3 regions of the Massilia sp. Dwa41.01b genome follow, and region 2 is predicted to be linked to each of the others. Evidence: predicted binding sites of a transcription regulator. Region 2 holds the regulator's gene; each other region holds the start of a gene.

Region 1 (4,278 bases), 1.5 Mb from region 2:
GCTCGACGGTACTGCCAAGGGCGGCGTCATCGCCGCAATCGCCCGCACCCGTCCGGTACCGGTGTACTTCATCGGCGTGGGCGAAAAGCTGGACGACCTGCAGCCTTTCAGTGCAGACGAGTTCGTTGAAGCGCTGCTGGGATAACAGTAAGGTCCACTGAACCGATGATCGAGTTCCATTCCGTTTCCAAGAAATATTCCCTCGACGCCACCGCCCTGCGCGACGTCACCCTGAACATCGACAAGGGCGAGCTGGTGTACCTGGCCGGCCCGTCCGGCGCCGGCAAGTCGACGCTGATGAAAATGGTGGCCGCCATCGAACGCCCCAGCAGCGGCCGTGTGGTGGTGTTCGGCCAGGACATCGGCAAACTGCGCAAAGCGGGTATCCCTTTCCTGCGCCGTAAGCTGGGCCTGATCTTCCAGCACCAGCGCCTGCTGAACGACCGCGACATCCTCGCCAATACGATGCTGCCGCTGCTCGTGTCCGGCGCGCCGAGGTCGCAGGCCGAGGGCCGTGCCCGCGCCGCGCTCGACAAGGTGGGCCTGCTCGATCGCGCCCGCGCGCACCCGCTGGAACTCTCCGGCGGCGAACAGCAGCGCGTGGCGATCGCCCGCGCCATCGTCAACCGCCCGCAGATCATCCTGGCCGACGAGCCGACCGCGAATCTCGACCGCGTGGCCGCCGACAAGGTGCTCGACGCCCTGCGCGCTTTCCACGCCGTCGGCGTCACCTGCGTCATCTCGACCCACGACGAGCAGGTGCTCGACGGCGCCGCACGCGTGATCCGGCTGGAACATGGGCAACTCGTCGATGCCGGCCGCGTCGACGCCCGAGCCGATGCCGGCCATGCGCCCGCCTCCGAGGGAGGTGCGGCATGAGCCCCTGGATCCGCCAACACCGCTTCGCCCTCGGCGCGGCCCTGGCCCATGTGCGCAAGGCGCCGGGCAGTTTCCTGTTCAACGTGCTGGTGGTGGCGGTGGCCCTGGCCCTGCCCTTCGCCGGCATCACCCTGCTCGACAACGTGCGGCCGATGTCCGAGCAGCTGTCGGTGGACCCCGAGATCAGCCTGTTCGTCAAGCCGGGCGCTTCGCGCGAGGACGCGCAGGCAATCGAGCCCCAGCTGCGCCAGATCCTGCAGGGCAGCCACGCCCGCATCGCCTTCGTGCCGCGCGAGCGCGCGCTCGAAGACCTGAAGGAACGCAGCGGCCTGTCGGCGGCGCTCGACACCTTGGGCGACAACCCGCTTCCGGACAGCTATGTAATGAAGCTCGAGGGCTTTTCCAGTACGGCGGACGCGGCGCGCATCGACAGCATCGTCGAGCAGATGGGCGCCCTGCCCAGTGTCGATACGGTACAAGTCGACTCCGCATGGGTGAAACGCCTGGCCGCCTTGCTGGGCATCCTGCGCCTGGCCCTGCTGCTGCTGGCGATCACGCTGGGCGTGGTGGTGATTGCCGTCGTGTTCAACACGATCCGCCTGCAGGTGCTGACCCAGCGCGAGGAAATCGCCGTGTCGAAACTGCTGGGCGCAACCGACAACTTCATCCACCGCCCGTTCTACTATACGGGCGCCCTGCTCGGCATCTGCGCCGGCGCGGTGGCGCTGGGCGCGGTGCTGCTGGCCCTGCGTCCGTTGAACGCGGCCATTGCCGAATTCGCACGCCTGTATGCCTCGGAATTCCAGTTGGCACCACTGGGAGGCCTGGAAATCGCCGGTTTGCTTGCCATCAGCGCCGGCCTCGGCCTGATCGGCGCCTTGCTGTCTGTGCAACGCCATCTTGCGCGCTTGAATTAAGTGCAAAAGGCAGTACTGGCTGCCTTCCTCCCAGTATTTCCCTGAACCGTCCTGCTTTGTGCGTCAACGTGCAATGCACAAGTAGGACGATGCCTCGCTCGATTCGGAACTTTGCTCTCTGTGCGGCATTTAACAGAATGCGCCTGTCGCGACCACTTAGGCTGTGACCTAAGGTGATTTATCGCCCTAGACGCTTGATTTAGATCAATAGTCGCGCATTGTTCCGCTCTACAGTGAGAATCCAATAGCGACTGAACAAAGCTGATTCAGCGCAATACTTTAGCCAGACTTAAACAGCCGCCCGTCGCCAGGGGCTCGCTAGCACTCACCCTGTGAGAGTGCTAATATATGGTTCAAGTGAATGTAAACGGTATCGCGAGCGCCCGCTTCGAGATGGGGCGGTCACCGTCGGGATTGTCCCGGCCGGGGTGCCGGCGCAGCACAGATTACTCTACGAGGAAAACAACATGTCCGCACAATCCGCATTGGTTCCAACCGGCAGCCGTGCTCTGGGACTCGGTTTCACTGGCAATCTCGGTAACATCGACGCGTATATTTCCGCGGTGAACCGCCTGCCAATGCTGTCCCATGAGGAAGAAGTTTCGCTGGCGAAGCGTCTGCGGGAAGCGAACGACCTTGATGCCGCGCAAAAACTGGTGCTCTCGCACCTGCGCCTGGTGGTGTCGATCGCGCGTGGCTACCTCGGTTACGGCCTGCCGCATGCCGACCTGATCCAGGAAGGCAATATCGGCCTGATGAAGGCCGTGAAGCGTTTCGACCCGAACCAGGGCGTGCGCCTGGTATCGTACGCGATGCACTGGATCAAGGCCGAGATGCACGAGTACATCCTCAAGAACTGGCGCCTTGTGAAGGTCGCCACGACCAAGGCCCAGCGCAAGCTGTTCTTCAACCTGCGCAGCAACAAGGTGGGCCTGGATGCGATGACCCCGACGCAGGTGGACGATCTCGCCAAGCTCCTCGACGTCAAGCGCGAAGAAGTGATCGAGATGGAAACCCGCCTGTCGGGCCGCGACATCGCGCTGGAAGCGCCGACCGACGACGAAGACGACAAGTTTTCGCCGATCGCCTACCTGTCGTCGGACCAGCAGGAACCGACCCGGGTGCTGGAAGCCGAGCAGGTCACGCGCCTGCAGTCCGAAGGCCTGGAAACGGCCTTGGGCAAGCTCGACCCGCGTTCGCGCCGCATCGTCGAAGCGCGCTGGCTGGCGAACGACGACGGCTCAGGCGCCACGCTGCACACGCTGGCCGAGGAATTCGGCGTGTCGGCCGAGCGCATCCGCCAGATCGAATCGGCGGCGCTGAAGAAAATGAAAGGCGCGCTGGCCGCCTACGTGTAAGCATCAGGCTTTTACCGGGCGTTGGGCAAACGCCGAACGGCGACTCCGCAAGGGGCCGCCGTTTTTTATTGGGCGCTTGGAGCGTCACCGCCCCGCGATTTTTGTTCTGTCGGCAACAAATGCAGTACCATGAATAAATGAACACGTTCTCGTTTATGCATGGATAGCCCGAGCACCATCCCTTTCCGCGGCGCCGAGCTGAGTACCTCTTCCTCGCGCGACTACTGGCTTTTCCAACTCAGTGGTTGGGGCGGCCTTGCCCTGGTGGCCATCCTGTCCACCCTGAACAACTTCGGCGAGGCCGCCCTGCGCTTCGTCCTCGCCAAGCTCATGTGCATCGTCAGCGGCCTGCTGGTATCGCACTGCTGGCGCCTGTTCCTGCGCCGGCGCGGCTGGATCGACCGCCACGGCCCGCCACCGCTCAAGGGTATCCTCAGCGGCCTGCTGGTCCTGAGCGTGGTGCAGACCGGCGTGCTGGCGCTGTCCGACCTGGTGTTCCGGCATGGGGCTTTGCTCGCCGATCCGGAGGCGCCAAGCCTGCTGTTTTTACTCTGCCTGCTGTGGTACGCGCTGTTCGCGGTCTGGACGCTCTGCTATTCGACGATGCTGGCGCGGCGGCGCGCGCTGCGCTTCGAGCTGGAAAAGCTGCAGCTCGAGGTCAGCGTCAAGGACGCCGAACTGCGCGCCCTGCAGGCCCAGGTCAATCCCCACTTCTTCTTCAATAGCTTGAACAGCATCCGCGCGCTGATCTTCCACGACCCAGAGCTCGCCGCGCGCGCGGTCGGCCAGCTGGGCGGCATGATGCGCCACAGCCTGCGTGCCGGGCAGACGGCCACCGTGCCGCTCGCGGACGAACTGGCGGCCGTCGAGGCCTACCTCGGCATGGAAAAGCACCGCTTCGACGAACGCCTGCGCATCACGATGGACATCGAGCCGGGCCTGGAGGCCGTCGCGATTCCGCCGATGGCGCTGCAAACCCTGGTCGAGAACGCGGTCAAGCATGGGGTCGAGCCCAGCATCGGCCCTTGCGAACTACGTATCGGGGCGCACCGCAAGGACGATGGGGTCGAGCTGACCGTGGCCAACGAGGGGCGTCTCGCGCAGGCCAGCGACTCCACCCGCCT
Region 2 (4,278 bases):
CCGTAGGCCACCGTCGGGAAGGCAAAGTCGACCGCGCTGCCGTCCTCCTTCTTGGTGATCGCGATCGAGGCAACGGTACTGCCGTTGCCCAGTTCCAGGCCCGTGGACGTCAGGCCGTAGACCTTGCCGCTGACCGGGTAGGCGTTCAGCACGCAGGTGATGACGGCATTGATGGTCGTCAGGCGACCGGCGGTGTCCTTCGTGCCGCTGTACGCCGCGCAGGTCTGGTGGTCGGGCTGTTTGTAGATCGGCGTCTTTTCGGCGTTGTCTTGCGTGCCGATCTGCACCAGATTGACATCGTAGACTTCGCCATATTCGAGCTGGTCCTTGAACGAATACTTCACATCCTCGGAGACGCCCTGTTTGGTCGGATTGACCTCGATTGTCATGCCGTTGGTCACCAGAACGAGCGGACCATAGGTCAGGTTGAGGACGGTGCCGCCGACGGTATAGGTCGATTTGCCACCGCCGCAGGCGCTCAGGCCAACACCGAGCGCCAGGGTCAGCGCCGACAGCGCCAGGATCGATTTCTTCAAGTTAGTCTCCAGAATCAAGGGGTGCAACGCACGACGACGGTTGTGACGGGGGCGGCCGGCATGATGCCGCTGCCGTTCTCCACGGTGCACTGCGGGGCGCCTGCCTGAGGCAGCACGGTGATGCCATACGGCGCGTCCTGCGATACCGCCGCCATCTGGAATTCGGTGGCGTTGGCCGGGATGGCCACGCGGTCGGCGCCGTTCACCAGCACGAGGCCGCTGCGGTTACCCAGCCCCTCGATCTTGCCGCCGAGTGCGCGGCGCCAGATGGTGCAGGTGACGTCGATGTTGCTCATGTTGAATACCGCGCGGCCGATGCCATTGCTGACAACGCAGTCGGTCTTTTTCTCGACGTTTTCCGGCTGCGACTTGACTTCGATGTTGTAGTTGGAATCGGTTTCGACCGGCGGGAAACGGTAGGAAGCAGACCCCGCCGTGATCGGGAGGTCCGAGCCGCCATTGTTCGTCAGCACCAGGCCAGGCTTGGTTACGCCGCTCACTTTGCCGCTGAGATAAATTTCGCCGTCGCTGCCGCCGCAGGCGGACAGGCTGAGCGCGCATGCCAGCGCGAAGCCGGCACGCAGGTGGGAACGAATCATCATTTCTCCAATAAAATAGGGAAGAGCAGGGCGCGCAAAAGACTGCGCAGCGCCGCGAGGTGGAATTTTGCCCATCATTTTAGAGCATTTGGCAAGCACCGGGCTCATTGGCCATGCATGAGACTTTGTATCACCGTGTAACGGCGACGCCACCCGGCCTCTGCCGCCATGCATTTTTCGGGGCGCGCGCCCTTGCGCACAGCTGCGTTTGCAAATCACCGCTGGCCTCGCTATGCTCCGCTTGACCCTGCAGTGTTCCTCCGACGCGTCTTCGATGGCGCGCTTTCCATGACCGATTCGCACCGCCGCCGCTGGCCCAAGGCCGTCCTGTTCGACCTCGACGACACCCTGTGGCCGATCGCCCCCGTCATCGTGCAGGCCGAGCAGACCCTGTTTGCCTGGCTGGCCACGCACGCGCCGCGCGTGGCGCAACGCTTCTCCATCGATTCGCTGCGCCAGGCCAGGCTCGAGCTGCTGGCGCGCCGGCCCGAATTCCAGCTCGACCTGGGTGCGCTGCGCCGCGCCGGGCTGGTTGCCGCCTTTGAGCAGGCCGGCGAGGACGCCTCCAAGGTCGAATTGGCGATGGCGGTATTCTTCGCCGCCCGCAACGCCGTGATTCCCTACGACGACGTGCTGCCGGGCCTGTTGCGCCTGAAGGGCCGCGTGCTGCTGGGATCGATCACGAACGGCAATGCCGACCTGCAGACGATCGGGCTGGCCCACCATTTCCAGGCCTCGGTCTCGGCGCCGCAGTTCGGCCGCGCGAAGCCGGATCCGGCCATTTTCGGAAGGCTGCGCGCGCCGGGCGTGGCACCTGGCGAAGCGGTGTATGTCGGCGACGACCTGCTGCTCGACGTCGAGGGCGCCGGGCGCGCCGGCATGCGCGCCGTGTGTGGATGAACCGGACCGCCAGCCGGCGCCACCGGAAGAGGGCGTGCAGCCGGACGCCATCGTCGGCGACTTCGACGAATTGCTCGACTGGCTGGAGCGCGAGCACGCTTGAGAGCGCCCAACAAGACGGCCAGGGCGAAGCGCGGCGGCGACGACAGTACGCCCGTACGGCAAGGAGCCGCTACGCGGCCATGGCCGTTTTGTTGAGTGCGCGGAGCCCACAGGGAGCGGACGAAGGTGCATAATATGTATGCAACCATTGCGCATATCGCATCTATCCTCTCGCCCCATGCAACTTGAACCCCGTGCCCAAACCCTGCTGAAAGCCCTGGTCGAGCGCTACATCGCCGACGGCCAACCGGTCGGGTCGCGTGCGCTCTCGAAAATCTCCGGCCTCGACCTGTCGCCGGCGACGATCCGCAACATCATGGCCGACCTCGAGGAAATGGGGTATGTCGCCAGCCCCCATACCTCGGCCGGCCGCGTGCCGACCCCGCGCGGCTACCGCCTCTTCGTCGACACCCTGCTCACGGTGCAGCAGCTCGACGAACACGGGGTCCATCAGCAGCAGATGCGGCTGCCCGCCCACCAGCCGCAGAAGGTGATCGCCAGTGCGGCGCAAATGCTGTCGTCGCTGACGCAATTTGCCGGCGTGGTACAGAGTCCGCGCCGCGAATCGGTATTTCAGCAGATCGAATTCTTGCGCCTGTCGGAAAAGCGCATCCTGCTCGTCATCGTCGACCCGCGCGGCGACGTCCAGAACCGCCTGCTGCTGACCGAGGTCGACTACACGCCGAGCCAGCTGATCCAGTCGGCCAATTACCTGAACCAGAACTTTGCCGGCCTCACCTTCGACGACGTCCGGCGCCGCCTCGCGGGCGAACTGAAGCAGCTGCGCGACGATATCGGCGGCCTGATGCAGACTGCGGTGGAAGCGGGCAGCGAAGCCATGGCCGACAACCACGACGACATGGTCATTTCAGGGGAGCGCAACCTGCTGTCGGTGTCCGACCTGTCGTCGAACATGAGTTCGCTGCGCCAGCTGTTCGAGATGTTCGAGCAAAAGACCGGCCTGATGCAGCTGCTCGATGTCTCGAGCAAGGCCGGCGGCGTGCAGATTTTTATTGGCGGCGAATCGAAGCTGGTGCCGATGGACGAGATGAGCGTGGTGACTGCGCCCTATGAGGTCAACGGCAAGATCGTCGGGACGCTCGGCGTGATCGGCCCGACGCGCATGGCCTACGAGCGGGTGATTCCAATTGTCGATATCACGGCCAAGCTGCTGTCGAATGCGTTGAGTCATCCGTAAGTGGGCACTCTGCGCCCACGCGGAACGGGAACATTGCGCAGTGCCAGCGTTCAGGTGGGTACGTCATTGAGGCCCCGCCTCAATGACCCCACCCTACGGTCAACAAAAAACGGCGCCCTCGGCGCCGTCCTTCATTGCACATCGAAACGCCTCAACCGCCGCTGCGATGCGGGCAAGCCGGCTTGATGCAATTGCCGTAGATCGCCAGCGCATGTTCGGCGATTTTAAAACCGCGCTCGCTCGCGACCCTGTTCTGGCGCGATTCGATTTCCTCGTCGAAGAATTCCTCGACATGTCCGCAGTCGAGGCAGACCAGGTGGTCGTGGTGCGAACCGGCGTTCAGTTCGTAGATGGCCTTGCCGGTCTCGAAGTGATTGCGGTTGAGCAGGCCGGCCTGTTCGAACTGGGTCAGCACCCGGTAAACCGTGGCCAGGCCGACGTCCATGTTCTCGGCCAGCAGGATCTTGTAGACGTCTTCCGCCGTCAGGTGCCGCACTTCGCTGTTCTGGAAAATTTCCAGGATTTTCAGGCGCGGCAAAGTGGCCTTCAGGCCGCTCGCCTTCAGGTCGGTGGGTTTGTTACTCATGTTTGTTACTCGTAGATGGGCGGAGTGCTTTATGATATAGCGTTTTGGAAGCTCCCGCTTAAACGTTTTGAGGTTACTTATGCGCGTCTTTGATGCCGTTGTTCATCGTTTCCATGCCCGCGCTGCGCTGGCCGCCGGCCTTGCATGCACGCTGCTGCTGTCGGGCTGTGCATCCTGGCGCAACCAGACCAAGCCGGCCGCGCCGGTGAGCACCGCCCCGGCCGCCGTGGAAGCCGATGCCAGCAAGTCGGCCGCGCTGGCCAATGCCGGTGCGCAGACGACCCAGGCCACCAAGCTGCAGAAATTCCTGTGGGTGTTCTCGCCGTATCGCCCGGACATCCAGCAAGGCAACTTCGT
Region 3 (4,278 bases), 650 kb from region 2:
CCAGCAATGCTTCTTCGAGCACCGACAGTTTCAAGCGGTAGGTCACCGTCCTGCCCTGCTTTTCGGCGTCGATCAGCCCCGCATTCACGAGGACGGCAAAGTGCGCCGACATGGTGGGCTTCGACACGTCGAACATGTCGGCCAGCTCCCCTGCGCCAATGGGCCCCTGCTGCAATAGCTGGAGGACCCGGCGGCGGGTGGGATCGGACAAGGCTTTGAATACGTTGCTCATGTGACGATTATTAGCTAATCATCTAACTATCGTCAACAACTTTTGCGTGGGAGTTCGAACATGTCGTTTTAGCTTGGCGTGCGCAGCAGGCGCAGGATGGCGTGCCACTGGCCGGCAGTGACCGGCGAAATCGACAGGCGGCTGCCCTTTTGCAGCAGCACCATGTCTTCCAGCTCGGGCGCCAATCGCATCTCGGCCAGCGGAAGGTAGCGTCCCTTCTCCTGCGCCTGGACGTCGACCGAAATCCAGCGCGGCTGTTCGCGCGTGGCCCTCGGATCGAAATAATGACTGTTCGCGTCGAACTGGGTTTCGTCCGGATACGGGCCGCTCACGACCCGGGCGATGCCGGCCACGCCGGGCACCGCGCAGCTGGAGTGATAGAACAGGATGCCGTCGCCGACCTGCATGGCATCGCGTAGAAAATTCCGCGCCTGGTAATTGCGTACGCCGAACCAGGCCACCGTCTGCTGCGGCGCGGCGAGCACGTCGTCGAAACTGACTTCATCGGGCTCGGATTTCATCAACCAATAGCGCATCGGCGGCTGCTTTCGAAACAAGAAGTGGTAATGGGAACCGGGCACCCGCGCGAAAAAGCGTGCGCCCATAAAAAAACGGCTGCGAGGCATAAACGCCCGCAACCGCTTTCTGGAATATAGCCCCGCCTGTGCCGTTTTTTGCCGGCATCCCGAACCTGATGGCTCAAGGTGGTCGCAGTCAATCCAATTTCGGGTTCGTCGAACTAGCGACGCTCACGCCCATCGAACATATCCCGCAACCTATGCATGTAAATGGTTCAAGGAATATATGGCAATCTCGAACACCGCAGGGTGCCTCGCAGTTTACTCGCTTGAAGCCGTGTGTCAAACGAATTTGAGCGGTCAGGACAGATTTTGTTGCGGTGCCAGGGCGGCGTCGAGGACGGTGTGCATCGCTTCCAGTTTCTGCTTGACTTCGAGCATCGACATGTCCGACAGCGGGCCTTGCGGCGACTTGACCGACAGGAATTCGGCAGCGACGCTGAGGGCGGCCATGACGGCGATGCGGTCGTTGCCCTTGACCTTGCCCGAGTCGCGCAGCGCCGTCATCTTGCCGTCGAGGTAGCGCACGGCGTCGCGCAGCGTGGCCTGCTCGCCTTCCTTGCAGGCCAGGCGATACGGCTGGCCCATGATGGTGACGTCCAGGTAAATCATCGGGTGGCCTCGCTGTCGACGGGTTCGGCGTCTTCCGCAGTTTCCGCATCGTCTTCCTGCGGCGCGGGCAGCTGGGCGATCACGGCTTCCACGCGGCGCTGGGCTTCGCCCAGGCGCTCCACGAAGGCCATGTTCTCTTCGCTCAGCAGCTTGTTGGTCTGGCGCAGCACCGCGTTTTCACGGCGCAGCGAACCAACGAGCTCGGCGAGCCGCTCGATCTTGTCGGATAGGTCTTGGAATTCGGAAATCATTCGTAACTATAGGTCCGATCTGGTTGGACAGTCAACATCATAGCGTGCCGTGCGCCCGGCACGGCTGAGTTTGCGCCGCCTGCGGTGCGCCGAGGGTAAACACTGCAGCTGATTCGTTTGCTGCCAGCTGTTTTCTCGCGTTTTTTGATCTTCCTCAACTGCGTGCCAACGGTGCGGCAACGCGGCTGGCATCGGTGCTAGTCTCTGCGCCTTGTGCCTGCGCCATGGCGCGCAGCCGATACGCAGTCAACCCGTTTTCCTGCCCTGCGGCTTTGAGCGGACGCAATCTCGCCAACGTTAAATAAGCAACATGACATCTTGAAATGCCGCATAGTCGTCCCTATAATTAGCACTCGTTAGTAGAGAGTGCTAACAACTCTTTCAGCCGCGGCGCAGCACGATGCGAGCGCGTGGCGGCACCCAAACGAACAAATAGCTAGTCCAAACCACTGATTAAAGGAGTTTTGCATGAACCTTCGCCCTCTGCACGATCGCGTTATCGTCAAGCGTCTCGACCAGGAAACCAAGACTGCCTCGGGCCTGATCATCCCTGATGCAGCGGCTGAAAAGCCGGACCAGGGCGAGATCCTGGCTGTCGGTAACGGCAAGATCCTGGAGAACGGCCAAGTGCGTCCGCTGGAACTGAAAGTCGGCGACCGCGTCCTGTTCGCAAAATACGGCGCACAAACCGTGAAGGTCGACGGCCAGGAACTGCTGGTGATGCGCGAAGACGACATCATGGCCGTGCTGGACAAGTAATCCTCCCGAAAAAGAGCGCCCGCGGGCGTTCTGAATCAGTCAACGAATAATTGGAGAAATAAACATGGCAGCTAAAGAAGTAATTTTCGGCGACGCAGCGCGCGCCAAGATGGTTGAAGGCGTGAACATCCTCGCCAACGCAGTCAAAGTCACCCTGGGCCCGAAAGGCCGCAACGTCGTGCTCGAGCGCTCGTTCGGCTCGCCAACCGTGACCAAGGACGGTGTCTCGGTCGCCAAAGAGATCGAACTCAAAGACAAGCTCATGAACATGGGCGCGCAGATGGTCAAGGAAGTCGCCTCGAAAACCAGCGACAACGCCGGCGACGGCACCACCACCGCGACCGTGCTGGCACAAGCCATCGTGCGCGAAGGCATGAAGTTTGTTGCCGCCGGCATGAACCCGATGGACCTCAAGCGCGGCATCGACAAGGCAGTTGCCGCCACCGTCGAAGAGCTGGCAAAAATCGCCAAGCCATGCACCACCTCGAAAGAAATCGCGCAAGTCGGCGCCATTTCGGCCAACTCCGACTACTCGATCGGCGAGCGCATCGCTGAAGCGATGGAAAAAGTCGGCAAGGAAGGCGTCATCACCGTCGAAGACGGCAAGTCGCTGAACGACGAACTCGACATCGTCGAAGGCATGCAGTTCGACCGCGGCTACCTGTCGCCTTACTTCATCAACAATCCGGACAAGCAAGTCGCGATCCACGACAACCCGTTCGTGCTGCTGTGCGACAAGAAGATCTCGAACATCCGTGACCTGCTGCCGGTGCTCGAGCAAGTTGCCAAGGCCGGCCGTCCGCTGGTCATCATCGCCGAAGACATCGAAGGCGAAGCGCTGGCGACCCTGGTCGTCAACAACATCCGCGGCATCCTGAAGACCGTTGCCGTGAAGGCCCCTGGCTTTGGCGACCGTCGCAAGGCCATGCTGGAAGACATCGCTGTCCTGACCGGCGGCCAGGTCATCGCTGAAGAAGTCGGCCTGACCCTGGAAAAGGTCACCCTGGCAGAACTCGGCCAGGCCAAGCGCGTCGAAGTCGGCAAGGAAAACACCATCATCATCGACGGTGCCGGTTCGGCTGACAACATCGAAGCACGCGTCAAGATGGTGCGTGTCCAGATCGAAGAAGCGACCTCGGACTACGACCGCGAAAAGCTGCAAGAGCGCGTGGCCAAGCTGGCCGGCGGCGTTGCGGTGATCAAGGTTGGCGCTGCCACCGAAGTCGAAATGAAGGAAAAGAAAGCCCGCGTGGAAGACGCGCTGCACGCCACCCGCGCAGCCGTTGAAGAAGGCATCGTGCCAGGCGGCGGCGTCGCCCTGCTGCGTGCCCGCGCCAACCTGCAAGTCAAGGGCGACAACCCTGACCAGGAAGCCGGCATCAAGATCGTCCTGCGCGCAATGGAAGAGCCGCTGCGCATGATCGTCCAGAACGCTGGCGAAGAAGCATCGGTCGTCGTCTCGGCAGTTCTGGGCGGCACCGGCAACTACGGCTACAACGCCGCCAACGGCACCTACGGCGACATGGTCGAAATGGGCGTGCTGGACCCAGCCAAGGTCACCCGTTCGGCCCTGCAGAACGCAGCGTCGATCGCCGGCCTGATGCTCACCACCGACTGCATGGTTTCGGAAATCACCGAAGACAAGCCAGCCGGCGGCATGGGCGGCATGGGTGGCATGGGCGGCATGGGCGGTATGGACGGCATGATGTAATTGTCCTGGGCGCCGGTTCGCCGGCGCCTGCTGCGGCTGTACACTACAAGCCTGCAAGGTTCGCGCCTTGCAGGCTTTTTACTTTTCAAGGATTAACGATGGCGACTGTGTATGCGGAAGACCTGGAAGACGCCG

What was found. Region 2 encodes HrcA, which represses chaperone genes, less so after heat shock. Its sites were predicted from a motif close to TTAGCACTCNNNNNNNNNGAGTGCTAA; they were not measured.
Region 1: a site for HrcA is predicted at 2,115-2,141, ahead of rpoH (RNA polymerase sigma factor RpoH). Genes of this name have one in related genera too.
Region 3: a site for HrcA is predicted at 2,020-2,046, ahead of G4G28_RS20020 (co-chaperone GroES). Genes of this name have one in related genera too.

What each region holds. Positions count from the first base shown of each region.
Region 1 covers NZ_CP050454.1:1,111,875-1,116,152, reverse strand. Annotated here, with positions in the region: gene ftsY (signal recognition particle-docking protein FtsY) at 1-145, shown strand, start outside; gene G4G28_RS05150 (cell division ATP-binding protein FtsE) at 166-879, shown strand; gene ftsX (permease-like cell division protein FtsX) at 876-1,796, shown strand; gene rpoH (RNA polymerase sigma factor RpoH) at 2,264-3,154, shown strand; gene G4G28_RS05135 (sensor histidine kinase) at 3,314-4,278, shown strand, end outside.
Region 2 covers NZ_CP050454.1:4,990,092-4,994,369, reverse strand. Annotated here, with positions in the region: gene G4G28_RS23025 (hypothetical protein) at 1-536, opposite strand, end outside; gene G4G28_RS23020 (hypothetical protein) at 551-1,135, opposite strand; gene G4G28_RS23015 (HAD family hydrolase) at 1,424-2,035, shown strand; gene hrcA (heat-inducible transcriptional repressor HrcA) at 2,316-3,335, shown strand; gene fur (ferric iron uptake transcriptional regulator) at 3,487-3,921, opposite strand; gene G4G28_RS23000 (outer membrane protein assembly factor BamE) at 4,001-4,278, shown strand, end outside.
Region 3 covers NZ_CP050454.1:4,340,551-4,344,828, forward strand. Annotated here, with positions in the region: gene G4G28_RS19995 (metalloregulator ArsR/SmtB family transcription factor) at 1-232, opposite strand, end outside; gene G4G28_RS20000 (EVE domain-containing protein) at 301-768, opposite strand; RNA gene ssrS (6S RNA) at 884-1,064, opposite strand; gene G4G28_RS20010 (cell division protein ZapA) at 1,111-1,422, opposite strand; gene G4G28_RS20015 (hypothetical protein) at 1,419-1,673, opposite strand; gene G4G28_RS20020 (co-chaperone GroES) at 2,142-2,432, shown strand; gene groL (chaperonin GroEL) at 2,497-4,143, shown strand; gene G4G28_RS20030 (hypothetical protein) at 4,242-4,278, shown strand, end outside.